3 regions of the Brachybacterium netajii genome follow, and region 3 is predicted to be linked to each of the others. Evidence: predicted binding sites of a transcription regulator. Region 3 holds the regulator's gene; each other region holds the start of a gene.
What was found. The regulator HrcA, encoded in region 3, represses chaperone genes, less so after heat shock. The targets are predictions, from matches to a motif close to TTNGCACTCGNNNNNNNCGAGTGCNAA.

Region 1: groL (chaperonin GroEL) is a predicted target of HrcA. The motif match lies at 4,365-4,391, and genes of this name have one in related genera.
Region 2: groES (co-chaperone GroES) is a predicted target of HrcA. The motif match lies at 4,567-4,593, and genes of this name have one in related genera.

Annotation. Positions count from the first base shown of each region.
Region 1 is NZ_JBSYXB010000001.1:609,764-616,992, reverse strand. Features, by position in the region: gene treS (maltose alpha-D-glucosyltransferase) at 1-1,073, opposite strand, end outside; gene ACXET9_RS02750 (hypothetical protein) at 1,273-2,223, shown strand; gene ACXET9_RS02745 (uracil-DNA glycosylase) at 2,297-2,980, opposite strand; gene ACXET9_RS02740 (DUF3263 domain-containing protein) at 3,053-3,358, shown strand; gene ACXET9_RS02735 (LytR C-terminal domain-containing protein) at 3,564-4,163, shown strand; gene groL (chaperonin GroEL) at 4,611-6,239, shown strand; gene ACXET9_RS02725 (endonuclease/exonuclease/phosphatase family protein) at 6,408-7,229, shown strand, end outside.
Region 2 is NZ_JBSYXB010000001.1:530,203-537,431, reverse strand. Features, by position in the region: gene ACXET9_RS02415 (molybdopterin molybdotransferase MoeA) at 1-1,240, shown strand, start outside; partial or broken gene moaC (cyclic pyranopterin monophosphate synthase MoaC) at 1,237-1,704, shown strand; gene ACXET9_RS02405 (molybdenum cofactor biosynthesis protein MoaE) at 1,866-3,002, shown strand; gene ACXET9_RS02400 (metallophosphoesterase family protein) at 3,079-3,972, shown strand; gene ACXET9_RS02395 (hypothetical protein) at 4,125-4,298, opposite strand; gene groES (co-chaperone GroES) at 4,750-5,046, shown strand; gene groL (chaperonin GroEL) at 5,068-6,654, shown strand; gene betT (choline BCCT transporter BetT) at 7,066-7,229, shown strand, end outside.
Region 3 is NZ_JBSYXB010000002.1:406,193-413,421, reverse strand. Features, by position in the region: gene ACXET9_RS05620 (DUF4870 domain-containing protein) at 1-484, opposite strand, end outside; gene ACXET9_RS05615 (DUF3097 domain-containing protein) at 638-1,528, opposite strand; gene hrcA (heat-inducible transcriptional repressor HrcA) at 1,666-2,697, shown strand; gene dnaJ (molecular chaperone DnaJ) at 2,803-3,930, shown strand; gene ACXET9_RS05600 (16S rRNA (uracil(1498)-N(3))-methyltransferase) at 3,986-4,807, shown strand; gene ACXET9_RS05595 (NADPH-dependent FMN reductase) at 4,931-5,473, opposite strand; gene ACXET9_RS05590 (histidine triad nucleotide-binding protein) at 5,551-5,913, shown strand; gene ACXET9_RS05585 (PhoH family protein) at 5,920-6,966, shown strand; gene ybeY (rRNA maturation RNase YbeY) at 6,969-7,229, shown strand, end outside.

The sequences.
Region 1 (7,229 bases), on a different contig from region 3:
CGGATGCCGACGTTCGCCCGCATCCGCGAGTCCGGCGCGTACCAGCCGAGCATCGCCGAGCGGTCCTCGGGGGTGACCATCTCGAGCGTGAGCTCGTCGTGGTTGCGCAGGAAGGTGCCCCACTGCGCGCCGCGCGGGATCGCCGGGGTCTGCTCCATGATCTCGATGATCTGGCGGGCATTGCCCTCGCGCAGCGCGTAGAACAGCCGCGGCATGACGGGGAAGTGGAAGCACATGTGGCATTCCGGCGCCTCCTCGGTGCCGAAGTACTCCACGACGTCGGAGGGCCACTGGTTCGCCTCGGCGATGATCACGCGCCCCGGCCAGTGCTCGTCGACGAAGGCGCGCAGCTCCGCGAGGAACTCGTGGGTGCGGGGATGGTTCTCCCCGTCGGTCCCCTCCTCCTCGAAGAGATAGGGGATCGCGTCGGCGCGGAAGCCGTCGATCCCCTTGTCCATCCAGAACCGCACCACGTCGAGCATCGCCTGCCGGACGGCCGGGTTCTCGAAGTTCAGGTCGGGCTGGTGGGAGAAGAAGCGGTGCCAGTAGAACTGCCGACGCACCGGGTCGAAGGCCCAGTTCGACTCCTCGGTGTCCACGAAGATGATGCGGGCCTCGGCGTACTTCTCGTCGGTGTCGGACCAGACGTAGAAGTCGCCGTAGGGGCCGTCGGGGTCGGAGCGGGATTCGAGGAACCACGGATGCTTGTCGCTGGTGTGGTTCAGCGGCAGGTCGATGATGACGCGGATGCCGCGCCGGTGGGCCTCGGAGATGAGGCGCTCGACATCGGTCAGCGAGCCGAACTCCGGCAGCACCGCGCCGTAGTCGGAGATGTCGTAGCCGCCGTCGCGCAGCGGGGAGGCGAAGAAGGGCGGCAGCCACAGGCAGTCGATGCCGAGCCACTGCAGGTAGTCGAGGCGGTCGATGAGCCCGGTGAAGTCGCCGGTCCCGTCGCCGTTGCCGTCGGCGAAGGCGCGCACCAGCACCTCGTAGAACACGGCGCGCCGATACCAGTGCGGGTCGTAGTCGACACCGGGTCCCTGCGGGGAGAACTGCGAGGCGTTCAGGGGCATGAGATCCTCCGCGAGCGTGCTGCGGTCGGCGAGGGCCCGGCCGACGGACGGCCCCCGGCCGACGGGCGGTCGTCCGAAGGGCCCACAGTACTGGCGCGGGCCCCGGACCGGCAGGCCCGCACCGGCCGTGTCCACGTACGATGGCGGGCGAACCGGGGGAGACGGCGCGGGCGATGCCGCCCGCGCGAGAGGGGGAGCGATGGACCAGCGGCCATGGGGCGGTCATGACCGTCCGACGGAATCCTTCGCGAGCGCGCCCACCGAGCCCTTCGCGAGCTCCCCGCTCGCCCCGACCCGGCGCTTCACGGTCCAGCAGCCCGGCGGCCCGCAGCCCGGTGGCCAGCTGTCCGGCGGCCAGCCGGGTGCGGCGCCGCAGGGCTCGATGCCGACGGGCGGGCCCGCGTCCTTCGCCCAGCCCTCGCAGCCGGCCTGGCAGGGCCAGCCCTCGCAGCAGGGGCAGGCGGGGCAGCACGGGCAGACGTGGCAGCAGGGGCAGGCGGGGCAGTACGGCGGCCCGCCGGAGCCGCCGCGTCGGCGCACGGGCCTGTGGATCACGGTGGGCTGCGCCCTCGCGGTGATCGTGCTCCTGCTCCTCGCCGTGACCGGCGGCATCGTCTACCTCGTCGCCGGCCGCGACGGCGACGGCGGGGAGACGGGCACGGAGACGACCCCGGCGGGGACCGTCGTCGAGAGCGACGGGTTCACCGTCGTCTACCCCGAGGGCTGGTCCGAGGGCGAGCGCGAGGACTACGCGATCGACGCCGGCCAGCTGGTCCTGCTCCGGAGCGAGGCCGTCCTCGGCGAGGACGACGAGGCGGTCCGCGACAGCGTCACGGTCTACCGCTACGACTCCGGTCTCCACGCCGTCGCCGAATGCCGTCAGCAGGCGATCTGGATCGGCTTCGAGTTCGACTACGGCTCGACCTCGGATGCCGAGGAGCTCGAGATGACGACGATCGACGGGGTCGACGCCGCCCACCATCGCGTCACCGGGACCCGGGCGGGCTTCGACGCCGTCGCCGAGACCTGGTGCATGGACGACGGCGACGACATCGTCCAGATCTCCGTCGAGTCCTACGGGGACACCGCGCTCTCGCCCGAGGTCGAGGGGATCGTCGAGAGCTTCACCTGGACCGCCGCGTCCACCTGACGTCGGGCCCGCCGGCCCCGCGGGCCCGCCAGCCGCGAGAGCGCGCCGGCCCCGCGAGCCCGTCGGCCGCCGATCAGCCCTCGCGGACGACGCGCCAGTCGACGGGCTCGGCCCCCTGCGCGGCGAGCAGCTCGTTCGCGCGCGAGAACGGCCGGGAGCCGAAGAAGCCGCGCGAGGCCGACAGCGGGCTCGGATGCGCGCTCGCGATGTGCGGGACCTCGCCGAGCAGCGGGACGAGCGACTGCGCATCGCGGCCCCACAGGATCGCCACCAGCGGTCCGCCGCGCGCGACCAGCGCCCGCAGCGCCCGCTCGGTGACCTCCTCCCAGCCCTGCCGGCGGTGCGAGGCCGGGGCGCCGGGGGAGACCGTGAGGACGCGGTTCAGCAGCAGCACGCCCTGGTCCTGCCAGGCGGTCAGATCGCCGTGGGGCGCAGGGGCGATGCCCAGGTCGTCCTGCAGCTCGCGGTAGATGTTCGCGAGCGAGCGCGGCAGCGGCCGCACCTGCTCCTCGACGGCGAAGGACAGCCCGATCGCATGGCCGGGCGTCGGATACGGGTCCTGGCCGACGATCAGCACCCGCACCTCGGACATCGGGCGGGAGAAGGCGCGCAGGACCCGGTCGCCGGAGGGGAGGTAGCCGCGGCCGGCCTCGGTCTCGGCGCGCAGGAAGTCCCCCATGCGGTGGATGACGGGCTCGACGGGCGCGAGGGCCTCGGCCCAGTCGGGGCTGACGATCTCGGAGAGCGGCTTCGGCATGGGGACAGTCTCCCAGCTCACAGCGGTGAGGCGGTCCCCGGTTCCGCGTCTCCGCCCGACTACCCTGGATCCATGCCCTCCACGACCCCCTCCGATGAGACGCCCGCCCCCGCCCCCGGGACGGCGGAGCTCTCGGACCGGGACCGGCGGATCCTCGCCCTCGAGGGGCGGACCTTCCGCTACGTCGGCACCAAGGAGCGGGCGATCCGCGAGGAGATCGGCCTGTCCCGCACCGCCTACTACGTGCGGCTGAACGCCCTGCTCGACGACCCGCGGGCGCTGCGCGAGGCCCCCGCCGTCGTGAACCGCCTGCGGGCGCGCCGGGTGAGCGCCGAGGGCGGGCCCGCAGCCTCCCCGGGCGCCGACCGTGTGGCCTGAGGCGCACTCCTGAGCGGTCCTCCGGGCAGTCTTCACGAGATCCGCGCAAGCGCACCCCACCGGGGACGATGCGCCCGCCGCCGCGGACGGGCCTGCCGGTCATGTCCGAGATGCCCGCGTCAACGGCACGCCAACGGCGCGTCAACGCGAGCCCATGGCGCGTGTGCTCCCGCCACCGCGGCGACGCAACGGGTTTAATGGGCGCGTGGCAGATTCTCAGTATCCGTACCCGCCCGATCGTTTCGACGATGAGGCCGACGCGGCCTCGTTCCACGGCGCGCACCGCGCCGAGGAGCCGTTCTGGCGCCAGAATCTCGTGTACATCGTCATCATCGGGGCCGCCTTCGTGACCCTCCTGGTGCTGCTGTTCCTGATCGGCGGCATGGGCGGCGGGTCCGACGACCGGGCCGACGAGCCGACGACCGCGGCCGCGGAGACCACCGCCCCGAGCGAGGCGTCGGACGCCGGCGGCGAGGCCGAGGAGGCCACCGAGGAGCCGGCCCCCGAGGCCGACAAGTCCGTCGCGGTGCTCGTCGTCAACGGCGCGGGGATCAACGGCCTGGCCGGGTCCTGGCAGACCTACCTCGAGGGCGACGGCTGGGAGTCGATCGAGGTCACCACCGGCGACAACATCCAGCAGGAGCCGGTCGTCTTCTACCGCGACGAGGCCGACGCCGCGACCGCCGAGGCGCTCGCCGAGGTCGTCGGAGCCGACGGCGCCACCCAGAGCGACGAGTACGACTCGCCCGTGACGATCGTCGTGGTCTCGGATCCGCCCTCGGGCGACGGCTCCGACGAGGGCTGATCGCCTTCGCGACGCCGCGCTGACGCCGCCGATCCCGCCGCGCAGCCGCTGATGACGGTCCCCGCCTCGATGCCCGGAGGCGGGGACCGCTCGCGTTCGCGGGGCGCCCGCCCGTCGGCCGCGCCGACGGCGGCCCCGTCGGCCGTGCGAGCGTCGGCCTCGCCGGCCGCTCGGCCGAGCGCGAAAAATCTCCATCGGGGGTTAGCACTCTCAGGGGGAGAGTGCTTATGATGATCTGGCACTCGCCGATGGAGAGTGACAGCGTCGATCGGCGCCGTCCTCGCCGCGAGGGTGCAGCGATCGTCCGGCGGCGGAGCCGTCGGCCGACCACGAACATTCCGGCCCCGTGAGGTGCCCGGTGCTGTGGGACGTGACCACGGCACCGAGCATCGTCCGTCGCGGGCACTGGGTCGGGTGGACACCACACCACACGGGAGAGATTCCACAATGGCCAAGCTCATTGCCTACGACGAGGAGGCCCGGCGCGGTCTCGAGCGCGGTATGAACCAGCTCGCCGACGCCGTCAAGGTCACCCTCGGCCCCAAGGGCCGCAACGTCGTGCTCGAGAAGTCCTGGGGCGCCCCCACGATCACCAACGACGGCGTCTCCATCGCCAAGGAGATCGAGCTCGACGACCCGTACGAGAAGATCGGTGCGGAGCTCGTCAAGGAGGTCGCCAAGAAGACCGACGACATCGCGGGCGACGGCACCACCACCGCCACCGTGCTGGCCCAGGCCCTGGTCAAGGAGGGCCTGCGCAACGTCGCCGCCGGCGCCAACCCGATCGCGCTCAAGCGCGGCATCGACAAGGCCGTGGCCGCCGTCTCCGAGACCCTGCTCGCGCAGGCCAAGGAGATCGAGACCAAGGAGCAGATCGCGAACACCGCCGCGATCTCCGCCGCCGACCCGGCGATCGGCGAGCTCATCGCCGAGGCCCTCGACAAGGTCGGCAAGGAGGGTGTGATCACGGTCGAGGAGTCCAACACGATGGGCCTCGAGCTGGAGCTCACCGAGGGCATGCGGTTCGACAAGGGCTTCATCTCGCCCTACTTCGTTACCGACGCCGAGCGCCAGGAGGCCGTGCTCGAGGATCCCTACATCCTCCTGCTCTCCTCCAAGGTCTCCTCCGTCAAGGACCTGCTGCCGCTGCTGGAGAAGGTCATCCAGTCCGGCAAGCCGCTGGCGATCATCGCCGAGGACGTCGAGGGCGAGGCCCTGGCCGTCCTGGTCGTGAACAAGCTCAAGGGCTCGTTCAAGTCCGTCGCCGTCAAGGCCCCCGGCTTCGGCGACCGCCGCAAGGCGATGCTCGAGGACATGGCCATCCTGACCGGTGGCCAGGTCATCGCCGAGGAGGTCGGCCTCAAGCTGGAGACCGCGGGTCTCGAGCTGCTGGGCCAGGCCCGCAAGGTCGTCGTCACCAAGGACGAGACCACCATCGTCGAGGGCTCCGGCGACGCCGAGCGCATCGCCGGCCGCGTGAAGCAGATCCGCTCGCAGATCGAGTCCTCGGACTCCGACTACGACCGCGAGAAGCTGCAGGAGCGCCTCGCGAAGCTGGCCGGCGGCGTGGCCGTCATCAAGGCCGGCGCCGCCACCGAGGTGGAGCTGAAGGAGCGCAAGCACCGCATCGAGGATGCCGTGCGCAACGCCAAGGCCGCGGTCGAGGAGGGCATCGTCGCCGGCGGCGGCGTGGCCCTGCTGCAGGCCGGCAAGGACACCTTCTCCGCTCTCGAGCTCGAGGGCGACGAGGCCACCGGTGCGACCATCGTGCGCATCGCCATCGAGGCCCCGCTCAAGCAGATCGCCGTCAACGCCGGCCTCGAGGGCGGCGTCGTTGCGGAGAAGGTCAAGAGCCTCCCCGTCGGCGAGGGCCTCAACGCCGCGACCGGCCAGTACGAGAACCTGCTCGAGGCGGGCGTCCTCGACCCGGTCAAGGTGACGCGCTCCGCGCTGCAGAACGCCGCGTCCATCGCGGGCCTGTTCCTCACCACCGAGGCCGTCGTGGCCGACAAGCCCGAGCCCGTCAAGGCCCCCATGGGCGGCGACGAGATGGGCGGCATGGGCGGCATGATGTGATCCAGCCGCACGGCTGATCGCGTCGCTCCACCCGAGCGCACGGCGGGCCCCGATCCTCTCCGGAGGGTCGGGGCCCGTTGCATTCCCGTCCGCCGGCATACCCGTGCCCTGGCGTTCTAGTGCACCGTCCGCCGAGGCATCCGGTCGGGGCACGGGCACAATGGCCGCATGACTTACGAGCTGCAGGAGTCGATCATCGTGCCGTCCTCCCCGGAGGAGGTGTACGCGCTGGTCAGTGACGTCACCCGGACGGGGGAGTGGAGCCCCCAGTGCCGCCGCTGCGAGTGGGAGGACGCGCGGCGGGGCGTCGGCGCCCGCTTCGTCGGCCACAACCGCACCCCCGAGCGCGAGTGGAGCACGACCTCCGAGGTGATCGCCGACGTGCCCGGCGCGCACTTCGCCTGGTCCGTGGGGCCCGGCCGCGCGGAATGGGGCTACCGCCTGCGCCCGGTGCCGGGCGGCACCGAGCTCACCGAGTACACGCGCACCACCCCGCTGCTCCAGGAGGCCTTCGCGGAGCGCTACGGGGACCGTGCGGAGGAGGAGATCGCCCGCCGCCAGGATGCGGCCCGTGCCGGCATCCCCGCGACCCTCGCCGCGATCCGCGAGGTGCTCGCCGGAGCGCCGTCCCCGATCCGCGTCCTCACCCAGAACATCCGCACCGCGATCCCCGGGGTCGCCCCCGGCGAGGCCGACCGCTGGGAGGATCGGGCGAGGGTCCTCGCCGATCTCCTGCGCTCCGTCGACGCCGACGTCATCGGCGTCCAGGAGGTCGCCCTCGCGCAGATCCCCGTGCTCGATGAGCTCCTCCGCGCCACCCACCTGCGGCTCGGCATCGGCCGCGAGGGCGGGGGCCGCGGCGAGCACGTGCTGCTCTGGCTACGGCTGGACCGCTTCGAGGTCCTGGACTGGGACCAGCTGTGGCTCGCCGAGGACCCGCGGCGCATCGGCGCCGTCGGCTGGGACGGGCGCTACCCGCGGGTCGCCGTG
Region 2 (7,229 bases), on a different contig from region 3:
CGCCGATGCTCCGTCGTCCGACGGCGTATCAGGGGCCGACGACGGGCCGGGCGTCGACGACGGGGCCGTCGTGCTCCGGCTCGGGCCGACGATCGCAGCGGGCGACCCGCCCTCGACGCTGGAGCCCGGCACCGCCCGCCCGATCATGACCGGTGCGCCGATCCCCGACGGCGCGGACCTCGTGATCCCCGTCGAGGAGTCCGTGCTCGGCGCCTTCCCCGCCTCCGTCTCCTCCGTCCCCGCCGGGAGCGACCCCAGCGCGACCGTGGTCCTGCGCCCGAAGGACGCGAGCGTCGGCCGCTTCGTCCGCCCCCGCGGATCCGACACCCATGCCGGGGACACGATCCTGCGCGAGGGCACGCTGCTCACGCCCGCGCGGATCGCGCACCTGGCCGCCTGCGGGATCGGCGAGGTGGAGGCGATCGCCCCGCTCCGCGTGCTCGTCCTGTCCACCGGCAGCGAGGTCGCCTCCGCCGACGGTCCGTCGTCGGCCGCAGCAGCCGGCGGCTCCGCAGCAGCCGGCGGTTCCGGAGCATCCGGCATCCCCGGGATGCCCGCGCTCCCGCCCGGCGGCGCCTACGACGCCAACGGGCCCGGTCTCGCCGCGGCGCTCGCCGAGGCGGGGGCGGAGGTCGTCGGCGTCGGCTCCGTGCCCGACGACCCCGAGGCGCTGCTCGCGCATCTGCGCTCCGAGCTCGCGCGCACCGATGCCGACCTGATCGTCACCAGCGGCGGCGTCAGCGCGGGCGCCTTCGAGGTGGTCCGCCAGGCGGCCGAGCTGCCGGGCACGACGCTCGCCTTCCCGAAGGTCGCCCTGCAGCCCGGCGGCCCCCAGGGCATCGGCACCCTCGATCTCGACGCCGCCGTCGCACCCGGGGAGGCCGCGTCCGCCCGTCCGGCGCGCCGCGTCCCCTGGCTCGCGTTCCCCGGCAACCCGGTGTCGGCGCTGCTGAGCTGCGAGCTCATCGCCCGGCCCGCGCTGCGCGCCCCCGCCCGTCAGCGCCTGCGGCTGCCTGTCTCCCTCGACGAGGGGGAGGTCTCCTCGCCGCCCGCGCTCGCGCAGTACCGTCGCGCTCGCGTGCTGCCCTCGGGGACGGTGCGCCTCGTCGGCGGGGCGAGCTCGCATCTGATCGGCGGCTATGCGGCCGCCGACGCCCTGGTCCTGATCCCCGCCGGCGTCGACCGCATCGCGGACGGCGACCTGCTCGAGACGATCCTGATCCCCGGAGGAGAGCGATGAACGACCTCACCCATGTCCGCGCCGACGGCTCGGCCCACATGGTCGACGTGACCGGCAAGGCCGTCACGGCCCGCGAGGCCGTCGCCCGCGGCGTCCTGCGCACCCGGCCCGACGTGGTCGCCCGCATCGCCGAGGGCGACCTGCCCAAGGGCGAAGCGCTGTCGGTCGCGCGGATCGCCGGGATCATGGGCGCCAAGCGCACCAGCGAGCTGGTGCCGCTGTGCCATCCGCTGCCGATCTCGGGGGTCGAGATCGACCTGGTGCCGGTCGAGGACCGGGTGGAGATCACCGCGCGGGTGCGCACCAAGGGCGTCACCGGCGTCGAGATGGAGGCGCTCACCGCCGTCAGCGTCACCGCGCTGACCGTCTACGACATGATCAAGGCCGTCGACCACCTCGCCACGATCGAGGGCATCGGCGTGGTCGCCAAGTCCGGCGGGAAGAGCGGCGACTGGACCCGTGAGGAGATGCTCGCCGCGCAGCAGCGCGCCGAGATCGCGGAGGCTGCGGAGATGACGGAGACCGCGGAGATGACGGAGGCCGTGGAGACGGCGAAGGGCGCCGTGTCCGCGCAGGAGCAGCAGACGGCGCAGATCCAGCAGGCGCAGCAGCAGCAGGAGCGGGCATGAGGGAGATCCCCGCGATCCGCCGCGACGCCGACTGCACCCGCCGCGAGGACGAGCGCGCGCCCCGCCTCGCGGGCGGCGCCCGCGTGGTCATCGCCTCCACCCGCGCCGCCGACGGCACCTACGAGGACCGCACCGGCCCGCTCCTCGAGGACTGGCTGCGGGGGCGGGGCCTCGATCCGGTCCGTCGCGTCGTCGTGTCCGACGGTCCCGCCGTCGGCGAGGCCGTCGCCGCGGCGATCGCCGCGGGGACGGACGTGATCGTCACCTCCGGCGGCACCGGCATCAGCCCCACCGACGTCACCCCCGAGCAGGTCGCCCCGCTCATCGACCGGGACATGCCGGGGGTCCTCGAGGCGGTCCGCCGACGGGGTGCGGCGACGACCCCGACGGCGATGCTCAGCCGCGGGGTCGCGGGCATGGCCGGGGCGAGCTTCGTGGTGACGCTCCCGGGCTCCCGCGGCGGCGTCCGCGACGGGATCGCCGTTCTCGACCCGATCCTCGACCACCTGCTGGACCAGCGCGACGGCGGCGACCACCGCGGCGAGGCCGTCGCGGAGAGCGAGCACGCCGCGGAGGACGGGCCCGCCGCGGAGGACGGGCCCGCCGCGGGGTGCGAACCCGCCGCGGATCCCGGGCCCGGGCCGACGCCCTTCGGCGCGTCCGCCGAGGATCTGCGGGTCCCCGGGGACCCGGGCATGGGCGAGGCCGACGAGCGGGTGCGCCGCGCCGAGGTCGGCACCGCCCCGATCTCCGTCGACGCGATGGCCGAGGCCGTCGCCGATCCCCGCTGCGGGGCCGTCGTCACCTTCGACGGCGTCGTGCGCGATCACGATGGCGGCCGGGGCGTCCGCGCCCTGACCTACACCGCGCATCCCTCGGCCGATGCGGCGATCGCCGAGGTCGCCGCCGAGATCGCGGCCCGCTACCCGGACGTCCTGGTCGCCGTCGCGCACCGGCACGGACCCGTCGCGATCGGGGAGAGCGCCCTCGCCTGCGCCGTCTCGGCCCCGCATCGCAAGCAGGCCTTCGCCGCCTGCGACGACCTCGTCGACACGGTCAAGCGCCGCGTCCCGATCTGGAAGCACCAGGAGTTCGCCGACGGCACCGAGGAATGGGTCGGCGCCCTGGGCTGAGCGCACGACCGTCGGACGCGGGTCCGGTTGGGACGCCGTTCACGCGCCCGCCATGCACGGCGCCTACGGTGGCGGCATGCGCATCCTCCACCTGACCGACACGCACCTCTACGGCGATCCGTCGGCCCGCCACTACGACCGCATCGACACCGCCGCCGCCCTCGAGGGCCTGCTGGCGCGCCTCGAGGACGTCCGGGACATCGACGCGATCGTCCACACCGGCGACGCCTCGGAGGACGGCACCGCGGAGAGCTATCGGCGCCTGCATGCGCTGCTGGACCCCTTCGCGGCCGAGCGCGGTGCGGCGCTCGCCGTGGTGATGGGCAACCATGACGTCTCCGCGGTCTACGGCGAGTCCGTCGCCCTCGGGGATCGCGGCACGAGCGTGCAGGACCGCGTGATCGCCGTCCCCGGCGGCGGCCGCATCGTGGTGCTGGACTCGAGCGTCCCCGGCGCCGGCTACGGGCACCTGGACCCCGAGCAGCTGCAGTGGCTGAGCGAGGTGCTCGCGGAAAGCGCCCCGTCGTCGGCCGACGGCGCCGAGGTCGGCACCGTCCTGGCGATCCATCATCCGCCGCTGCGGGCGGCCACCCGGCTCCTCGCCGGCCTCGAGCTCGACGGGCTCGACGAGCTCGCGGCGGTGCTCGCGGGCTCCGACGTGAGGATCGTGCTGTCCGGCCACTACCACCACGCGATGGACGGGCGGATCGCCGGGATCCCCGTGCACGTCGCGCCGGGCGTGACCAACGTGGTCGACCCCGTGACCGCGGGAGCGAGCGAGCGGGCGCTGGCCCTGTCGGGGGCGAGCATCGTCGAGCTCGCGGAGGACCCACGGGTGATCACCTCGGTCTACCCCAGCACCGGCGACACGCTGCCCGACGGCGACGCCCTCGAGACCCCGGTCTACGAGTTCACGCCGGAGCAGGTCGAGCAGATCATCGCCGCGGCCGGACGACCCGCTGGGGCCTGAGGAGCCGGCCTGGGCGTCCGGGCGTCCGGGCCCCGGATGCAGAAGGGCCCCGTCCTCGAGGACGGGGCCGGGGCTGCCGGGCACGGAGGCGCGGGCTCAGCGGTGCAGGCGCAGGATCGCGGGCTCGGAGGCGCGGGCTCAGCGGCGGTCGGTCAGCGGCCGAGGCCGATGACGGTGCTGCCCTGCGACTGCCGGGTGCGCATGAGGGCGGCGTAGTCGGCGCCGGAGCGGCGCTCGTGCGCGGTGCCGTAGCGCTCGACGTCCTGGCCCTGCATGCGGTCGGCGAGGCGCTCCATGGCGGTGTTGAGACGGCGCAGGAAATGCATGGCGGTGGTGCTCCCCTTCGGTTCGGGTCGGATGAGCGGGCCGGGCGGCTCGGCGCCGGACGGCCCCTGGGTCGCAGGTGACCCGCCCGACGCTCCGCTCACCCTCTGTTCTACCGCGCTCTCCCGGTTCCGTCACGGACGCCGCCGGGACTCGTCGTCGGGCTCACAAGAAGTGCGTGACCGGGGACGCAAGCGGGTCGAGCGGTCTGGGGGCGGCGGGAGCGGGCGGCGGTCGGGCGGCAGCGGAGCGCGTGTTCGCCGACCGCGATTAGCACTCGTCTTGCGTGAGTGCCAGAGCGGTCCTAGAGTTGGCCCCGTTGGCAGTCGACGGCAGAGAGTGCCAGAGGCTGCCGCAGGACCTTCCCCCGGTCGGCACCGCGACGACGCCCGGGACCCGGGTCCGTGACCCCAGAACTCATCAGAGTCATCTCTTCATGAAGGAGTGAGCCGCATGTCGGTCTCCATCAAGCCCCTCGAGGATCGTGTCGTCGTCAAGCCGCTCGAGGCCGAGCAGACCACCGCGTCCGGCCTCGTGATCCCCGACACCGCCAAGGAGAAGCCCCAGGAGGGCGAGGTCGTCGCCGTCGGCGCCGGTCGCTTCGACGACAAGGGTGCGCGCATCCCGGTCGACGTCAAGGTGGGCGACAAGGTCGTCTTCTCCAAGTACGGCGGCACCGAGCTGAAGTACGGCAACGAGGAGTTCCTCGTCCTGGGATCGCGCGACATCCTCGCGATCATCGAGAACTGACCCGATCGAGGCATCTGATCCATGGCTAAGGACATCATCTACGACGAGGACGCCCGCCGCGCCCTCGAGCGTGGCGTCGACAAGCTCGCCGACACGGTCAAGGTGACGCTCGGCCCCAAGGGCCGCAACGTCGTCCTCGACAAGAAGTGGGGCGCCCCCACGATCACGAATGACGGCGTGACCATCGCTCGTGAGGTCGAGCTCGAGGATCCCTTCGAGAACCTCGGCGCGCAGCTCACCAAGGAGGTCGCGACCAAGACGAACGACGTCGCGGGCGACGGCACCACCACGGCCACCGTGCTGGCGCAGGCGCTGGTCCACGAGGGCCTGCGCAATGTCACCTCCGGTGCCGCTCCGTCGGCGCTCAAGCGGGGCATCGAGAAGGCCGTCGAGGCCCTCTCGGAGAAGCTCGGCGAGATCGCCATCGAGGTCGACGACAAGGCGCAGATCGCCAACGTCGCGTCGGTCTCGAGCCAGGACCGCGAGATCGGCGAGCTCCTCGCCGACGCGTTCGACAAGGTCGGCAAGGACGGCGTCATCACGGTCGAGGAGTCCTCCACGACCGCGATGGAGCTCGACTTCACCGAGGGCATGCAGTTCGACAAGGGCTTCATCTCCCCGCACTTCGTCACCGACGGGGAGCGCCAGGAGGTCGTCCTCGAGGACGCGCAGGTGCTGCTGCACCAGGGCAAGATCTCGGCCGTCGCCGACATCCTCCCGATCCTCGAGCAGGTCGTCGAGGGCGGCAAGCCGCTGTTCATCATCGCCGAGGACGTCGACGGCGAGGCCCTGTCCACGCTGGTCGTCAACAAGCTGCGCGGCACCTTCAAGGGCGCCGCCGTGAAGGCCCCGGCCTTCGGCGACCGCCGCAAGGCGATGCTCCAGGACATCGCGGTCCTCACCGGTGCCCAGGTGGTCACCGCGGATCTCGGCCTGGACCTGAAGACCGTCGGCACCGAGGTGCTCGGCCACGCGGGCCGCGTCGTCATCACCAAGGACGCCACGACGATCGTCGGCGGCGCCGGCGACGACGAGGCCGTGGCCGACCGCGTCGCGCAGATCCGTTCCGAGATCGCCGCGACCGACTCCGACTGGGACCGCGAGAAGCTCCAGGAGCGCCTCGCCAAGCTCGCCGGCGGCGTGTCCGTCATCAAGGTGGGCGCCCACACCGAGGTCGAGCTCAAGGAGAAGAAGATGCGCATCGAGGACGCGGTCTCCGCGACTCGTGCGGCCATCGAAGAGGGCATCGTGGCCGGTGGCGGCAGCGCCATCGTCCAGGCCTCGAAGGCACTCGAGGGCGACCTCGGCCTCGAGGGCGACGAGGCCGTGGGCGTCCGCCTGGTCGCTCGCGCCGTCGTCCAGCCGCTGCGCTGGATCTCCGAGAACGCGGGCCTCGAGGGCTACGTCGTCGTCGAGAAGGTCAAGGAGGCCGAGACCGGCCACGGCCTGAACGCCGCGACCGGCGAGTACGTCGACCTCCTGGCCGCCGGCATCATCGACCCGGTCAAGGTGACCCGCTCCGCTCTGCGGAACGCCGCCTCGATCGCCGGCCTGGTGCTGACGACCGAGACCCTCGTGGTCGAGAAGCAGGAGGAGGACGAGGACTGATCCTCGGGCGGCCCCGAGCCGCCGGACGGGCCCGACCCGTCGTCCGCCGAGGGGCGGGCGGGGCAGGAGAGATCCTGCCCCGACCGCCCCTCGCTCCTCTCCTCCGCACCCCGGTCCGCCCCGGGCAACAGGCGGAAACCGATCGTCCGTCGAGCGGATGACCAGGTCCGATGCGTTTCTGGCGGCTGTCGCCGAGCGGTGAGCTTTCTCCGGCCTCTCCCGCCTTCCCCCGTCCGGGCTTCCGTCCTACCCTGGAGCCTCCGGGTGCCGGCGGGCCGATGATGGCCTGTGCACGCCCGGCATCCCTGGCTCCAGCCCTCCTGCCCGCCCGCATCGGCGCGCCCGCAGGCGACTTCCCGCGGTCCCACCGGCACTCGCCGACGAGACGACCCCGAGGAACGGAGGACCTGCGTGACGGACCCGAGCACGACGGAACCCAGCGCGAACGACCCCAGCACGCCCCAGCCCGGCGCGCCCGACCCCAGTACGCCCGAGCCCCGCTCGGCGGCGCGGCTCGAGGGCGAGCGCGCCGCCGGCGAGATCGCCCGCGGCAAGCTCAGCGCCCAGGCGGAGGC
Region 3 (7,229 bases):
TGTACATGAGGAAGATGACCAGCGGGCCGACCCAGCCGAGGAATCCGGCGCCGACGATGTAGCCGAGCACCACGGACAGATGGGCGAACATCGACCACATGCGCGAGTCCGAGGGCGTCGTGCCCTGGCCGGACAGCGTGCCCTCGTAGAGGCCCGCGAAGCCGGCCGGCAGAGGCGACTCGGCCGGGTGCTGGCCGGCGGGGGCGCCGGCAGCGGGCTGTGCGTAGCCGCCCGCCTGCGGGGCCTGCTGCTGGTAGCCGCCGGACGGGGGAGCGGCCTGTGCGAACCCGTCCTGCTGCGGGGCCGGCTGCGCGAAGGGATCCGCCGAGGACGCGGTGCCGTACGGGGACTGCGGGGCCGCGGGGGCGGGGGTCGCCTGCGGGGCATCGGCGGCGGAGGCGGAGACGGCCGGGTCGGCGGACGTGCCCGCGAAGGGGTCGTACGGATGCTGGCCGTCGGGGGTCGGGGCGGGGTTCTGCGTCATGGTGGCGCTCCTCGGTACGGGCCGGGCCGTGCATCCGGCGGTGGTCGATGAGCCCAGAGTAGAGGGTTCCTGCGTCCGGCGTCTCCGCGGGCTCCCTCCGAGATGACCGGGGGATTTCCCCCAGGCGGCCGGCCGCTCGAGCGCCGGCCGTCGTCAGCCGCCGGCGCCGTCGACCGTCACGAAGTCGATGAGCTCCTCGATGCGCCCGGAGAGCGTGGGCTCGACGTCGGCGTAGGAGCGGACGGTCGAGAGGATCCGCTGCCAGCCGCGGGCGATGTCGGCCTGGTCGGCGTGCGGCCAGCCCAGCGCCCGCAGCGAGCCGACCTTGATGTCGATGCCGCGCGGGACGTGCGGCCAGGCCTCGAGGCCCACGCGGGCCGGGCGGACCGCCTGCCACACGTCGACATAGGGGTGGCCGAGGACGAGCACGTTCCCGCGCGCGCCCGGCAGGCGCATGACCTGCTCCGCCAGCCGGGTCTCCTTCGATCCGGCGACGAGGTGGTCGACCAGGACGCCGATGCGGCGCTCGGGGGAGGGGGCGAACTCCTGCACGCGCTCGACGAGGTTGTCGGCGCCGTCGAGCATCTCGACGACCACGCCCTCGATGCGCAGATCATGGCCCCACACCTTCTGGACGAGCTCGGCGTCGTGCTTGCCCTCCACCCAGATCCGCGAGGCGCGGGCCGTGCGGGCGCGAGCGCCCTCGACATAGACCGAGCCGCTGGCCGAGATCTTCGGCGCCGCGTCCTTCCGGGCGACGGGACGGGTGAGGACGACGGGCTTCCCGTCGATCATGAAGCCCGGTCCCAGCGGGAAGGAGCGGCGGCGGCCGTGGCCGTCCTCGAGCTCGACGACGATGTCCCCGGCGATCTTCTCGAGCCGGGTGATCGCACCGGTGAAGCCCGTGGCGGCGTCCTCGACGACGAGGTCGCGGCGGACCGGGATCTCCTGCGGGACGGGGCGGCGACGATGGTGCGACGGAGGACCGGAGGACAGCACGTCGCGGCCGTACCGGTCGGGGAAGCGATCGGGTGCGGAAGGCATCCTCGCACCGTACACCCGTGGCGAACACCTCCTGGAACGCGTCCTCGCGGGGCGTAGGATTGGCACTCGACGGCCCCGAGTGCCACGTCCGCCAGGGGCCGCAGGGGACCGTCGGACGACCATGCGAGACGCGCCCGATGCGCGCGCCAGACCAGGAGGTGAGGGGGACGGACACCCGCAAGCTGCAGATCCTCGGAGCCATCGTCGAGGACTACGTGTCCACTCGCGAGCCCGTCGGCTCGAAGTCGCTGCTGGAGCGGCACGAGCTGGGAGTCTCCGCGGCCACCGTCCGCAACGACATGTCGGTGCTGGAGGAGGAGGGGCTGATCCACCAGCCCCACACGTCCGCCGGCCGCGTGCCCACCGACAAGGGCTACCGGGCCTTCGTCGACCACGTCGCGACCATCAAGCCGCTGTCCGCGCCCGAGCGCCGTGCCATCCAGGCGCTGCTCGAGGACGCCGGGGACGTCGAGGAGATGCTCGGCCGCACCGTGCGCCTGCTCGCCCAGCTCACCCAGCAGGTCGCGATGGTGCAGTACCCGGCGCGCCGGCAGGCCCGCATCCGCCACGTCGAGCTCGTGAAGGTCGCCGACTCCCTGCTGCTGATCGTCCTGATCACCGAATCCGGGCGCGTCGACCAGCGCACCGTGCCGATCCTCGCGCCCCGCGGCGCCGAGTTCTACGCCGACCTGCGCGACCAGCTCCTGCGGGCCGTCGCCGGCCGCGAGGTCACCGACCTCGCCGTCCCCCTGCAGGACATGCTCGAGAGCGTCCCGCACGTCGACCGGCCCGCCGCCGTCGAGGTCGCCGAGGCGATCGTCGCGCTCGCGGCGACCCGCGCCGAGGACCGCATCATGCTCGCGGGCACCGCGAACATCGCCCGTTCCGCCGAGGACTTCGCCCGCGACGTCGAGCCGCTGCTGGACGTCCTCGAGGAGCAGCTGGTGCTGCTGCGCCTGTTCACCGACATGCACGTCTCGCCCGGGGCCGTCGAGGTCCGCATCGGCTCCGAGCTGCGCGACCGCGCCCTGAACCAGGCCGCGGTCGTCGGCGCCGGCTACGGAGCCGGATCCCATCTGGCGATCCTCGGTCCCACCCGCATGGACTATGCGGCCGGCATCTCGACCGTGCAGGCCATCGCCCGCTACGTCTCCCGCTATCTCGAGTGACCGGGCGGGCCGGCACCCCGTCGGTCCCGCCCGCCCGCTCCGCCTGCCGCGCCCCCGCGCAGGCGCCCGCCCGCCCACGAACCACCGGCAAGGACACCCTTCACCGTGAACGACGACTACTACGAGCTGCTCGGAGTCTCCCGGGACGCCTCCACCGACGAGATCAAGAAGGCCTACCGCAAGCTCGCCCGCACCCTCCACCCGGACGTGAACCCGGACCCGGAGGCGGCCGAGCGCTACAAGCGGGTCTCGCAGGCGTACCAGACCCTCTCCAACGAGGACAAGCGCCGCCAGTACGACATGGGCGGATCCGGCGGCGCCGGCGGCTTCCCCGGCTTCGGCGGTGCCGGCGGCTTCGACGTCAACGACATCTTCGACATGTTCGCCGGCGCCGCCGGCATGCGCGGCCGGAACCAGGGGCCGATCCCGCGCCAGCGCCGCGGCGGCGACGTCCTGCGCCGCACCCGCATCACGCTGCGCGACGTCGTCTTCGGCACCGAGGAGAAGGTCACCTTCCGCACCGCCGAGCTGTGCGAGCGCTGCCAGGGCTCCTGCTGCGAGCCCGGCACCTCTCCCACCCGCTGCACCGCCTGCAGCGGCTCCGGCCACGTCCAGCGCGTCGCCCAGTCGCTCCTCGGCCAGATGGTCACCACCGCCCCCTGCCCCACCTGCGAGGGCCACGGCGACGTCATCGAGTCGCCCTGCACGGCCTGCTCCGGCCACGGCCGCACCCCGGCCGAGCGCACCGTCACCGTGCGCATCCCCTCCGGCGTCGAGAACGGCACCCGCATCCAGCTGCGCGGCGAGGGCGAGGTCGGCGAGGCCGGGGGACCCTCCGGCGATCTCTTCGTCGAGCTCGCCGTCAAGGAGCACGACGTCTTCTCCCGCGAGGCCGACGACCTCGTGACCACCCTCGAGGTGCCCATGACCTCCGCCGCGCTCGGCGCGACGATCCCGCTGGAGACCTTCGACGGCGTCCAGGACATCGAGGTGCGCCCCGGAGCCCAGGCCGGCGACGAGGTCACCCTCAAGGGCCTCGGCGTGACCCCGCTGCGCCGCGAGAAGCGCGGCGACGTGCGCGTCGTCCTCAGCGTCGTCACCCCGCAGGGGCTCACCGACGAGGAGCGGGAGCTGCTCGAGCAGTTCGCGGCGCTCCGCGGCGACGAGAGCACCCGCCGCCACAAGGGCTCCCGCCCGTTCGCCAAGCTGCGCGAGCGCCTGCGCGACCTGTGATCCGCCGACGGGGCGGGGCCGCGGCCCCGCCCCGTCCGTCCTCGAGGAGCACGTCATGCCCACCACCCCGCCCGGATTCCTCGTCCTCGACGGAGCGCTCGAGACCGCGCGCGCCGGCGACGCCCTCGTCCTCGCCGGCGAGGAGGGCCGCCATGCCGCGAAGGTCGCCCGCATCGGCGCCGGCGAACGAGTCCTGCTGACCGACGCCCCCGGCCGGCAGGTCCTGGCCGAGGTCTCCGCCGCCCGCAAGGAGGAGCTCGACCTCGTCCTCCTCGCCGACCCCTCCGCCCCGGCGGCGCGCAGCCCGCGGCTCACGCTCGTCCAGGCCCTCGCCACGGGCGGCCGCGACGAGCAGGCGATCGAATCCGCGACCGAGCTCGGCGTCGACCGGATCGTCCCCTGGATCGCCGAGCGCTCCGTCTCCGTGTGGCGCGGGGAGAAGCTCCGCAAGGGACGCGCCCGCTGGGAGGGGACCGTCCGCGCGGCCGTCAAGCAGTGCCGCCGCCCCGGCATCCCCGTCGTCGAGGAGCCCGTCGCCGGCACCGCCGTCATCGGCACCGTCCGCGAGGCCGCCGCGCGCGGCGCCCTCGTGCTCGCCCTCCACGAGCAGGAGTCGGTGGGGCTCATGAGCCTCGCCGCGGACCTGCGGGCCCTCGCCCCCGGTGCCGCCTCCGGTGCCGCCCCGGGGTCCGCCGCGGCGATCGAGGAGATCGTCCTCGTCGTCGGCCCCGAGGGCGGCATCTCCGAGCGGGAGCTCGACGCCCTGCGCGAGGCCGGCGCCCGCAGCGTGCTGCTCGGCCCCGAGGTGCTGCGCACCTCCACCGCCGGGCCCGCGGCGATCGCCGTGATCAGCACGCTCGTCGGCCGCTGGGGCTGAGGCCCCGCGCCGGCCCGCGCCCGGCGCTCGAGCCGTTCCCCGCCGGACGCGCGAAGGACCGCTCCCCTCGAGGGGGAGCGGCCCTTCGCGATCGGGGCGCCCGGCGGGCGCCGATGACGAGGATCAGGCGACGGAGGAGCCCACGAGCGACTCGACGCGATCGAGGGCGGAGACCAGCTGCGCGGCCTTCTCATCGGCCACGGACAGCACGCCCTCGGGGGACACGTCCTGACCGAAGGCGAGGCCCACGGTGCCGATGACGTCCGCGTCGACGGCCTTCATGAGCTCCTCGAGCTTCTCGAGGACGCGCGCGCCCCCGCCCCAGGAGGTGCCCACGAGGACCGTGGGCAGCTCGGTCCACTCGGTGATCAGGTAGTCCACGGCGTTCTTGAGGATGCCGGGGTAGGAGTAGTTGTACTCCGGGGTGACGATCACCACGGCGTCGAGGGCCTCGACGCGCTCCGACCAGGCGATGCCGTGCTCGGTGGTCTTGGCGTTCCCGCTGCGCGGGGGGAAGGCCTCGTCGTAGGCCGGGAGGGCGACCTGCGCGAGATCGATGCGGTCGACCTCGAAGCGCTCGCCGACAGCCGAGGCGACCCAGTCAGCGACATGCGTCGAGACGGCGTTCGGGCGGGCGGAGGCGGTGATGATTCCGATCTTCGTCATGGTCACAGGAACGTACTGGCCGGTAGCGGTGTTCCCCGTACGAATGTGTCCTGCGTCGCTCCACTAGACTCGCTCCCATGAGCAGCACCGCCCCCGAGCTCCGCGACCCGGACTGCATCTTCTGCAGGATCGTCGCCGGAGAGATCCCCTCCGACCGCGTCCACGAGGACGAGTCGGTCATCGCCTTCCGCGACCTGCACCCGCAGGCGCCCGTGCACGTCCTCGTGGTCCCGCGCGAGCACCGCCGCGACGTGCGGGCGCTCGCCGAGGACCCCGCGGGCCTCGCGCACGTGGTCGACGTCGCCGGGAAGGTCGCCGACGAGCTCGCCGACGGGGAGTTCCGCCTCGTGCTCAACACCGGCGCCTCCGCCGGCCAGTCCGTCTTCCACGTGCACGCGCACGTCCTCGCGGGCGGGACGCTCGCAGAAGGGAACCTGTGACGCCCGGTGCCTGACGCGCTCACCCCTGCTCCCGGCCGCGCTCCCGAGACGGTCGAGCGCCGTCTGGCGATCCCCGACCACCTCAGCCCCTTCCAGGTGCTGGGGGAGAACGACCAGGCCCTCGCGGCCCTCGAGGACGCCGTCCCCGACACCGATGTGCATGTGCGCGGCCACCAGGTCACCCTCCGCGGGACCGAGGACGCGCTGCGCCGCTCCGAGCACATCGTGCGCTCGCTGATCGAGCTCGCCTCCACCGGGCACGCGGTCACCGCGGAGGCCGTCCAGCGGGCCGCGAGCCTCTACGGCGACGACCGCGCCGAGGGCCAGAAGATCGATCAGGTCCTCTCCCGCACGATCCTGTCCTCGCGCGGGCGCACCATCCGCCCTAAGACCCTCGGGCAGAAGAAGTACATCGAGGCGATCGAGTCCTCGACCATCACCTTCGGCATCGGCCCGGCCGGCACCGGCAAGACGTACCTCGCCGTCGCGATGGCCGTCCAGCAGCTGCTGAGCAAGCAGATCAACCGGATCATCCTCACGCGCCCCGCCGTCGAGGCGGGCGAGCGCCTGGGCTTCCTCCCCGGCACGCTGAACGAGAAGATCGATCCGTACCTGCGGCCGCTGTACGACGCGCTCCACGACATGCTCGACCCCGAGTCGATCCCGCGGCTCATGGGCGCCGGGACGATCGAGGTCGCCCCGCTCGCCTACATGCGCGGGCGCACCCTCAACGACGCCTTCATCATCCTCGACGAGGCGCAGAACACGACGCCCGAGCAGATGAAGATGTTCCTCACCCGCCTGGGCTTCAACTCCACCATGGTCGTCACCGGCGACGTCACGCAGGTCGACCTCCCCGGCGCTCAGCGCTCCGGGCTGCGCGTCGTCGAGCAGGTGCTCTCCGGCGTCGACGACATCTCCTTCTGCCGCCTGTCCTCCCGCGACGTCGTCCGCCACCGTCTGGTCAGCGACATCGTCGAGGCCTACGGCCGCTGGGAGGTCGGGCCGGGCGGGACCCGCGACTCCCGCCATCGCTCGACCAAGGGAGCCTGATCATGACCATCGAGATCCGCAACGAGACCACCTACGAGGTCGACGAGCTGGAGTTCGTGGACCTCTCGCGCTTCGTCTTCGAGGCGATGCACCTGAACCCTGCGACCGAGATGTCGATCCTCTTCGTCGACGAGCCGGCGATGGAGAAGCTCCACATCGAGTGGCTCGACCTCCCCGGCCCGACCGACGTCATGAGCTTCCCGATGGACGAGCTCACCCCGGGCACCGCCGAGCATCCCGCCCCCGAGGGGCTGCTGGGGGAC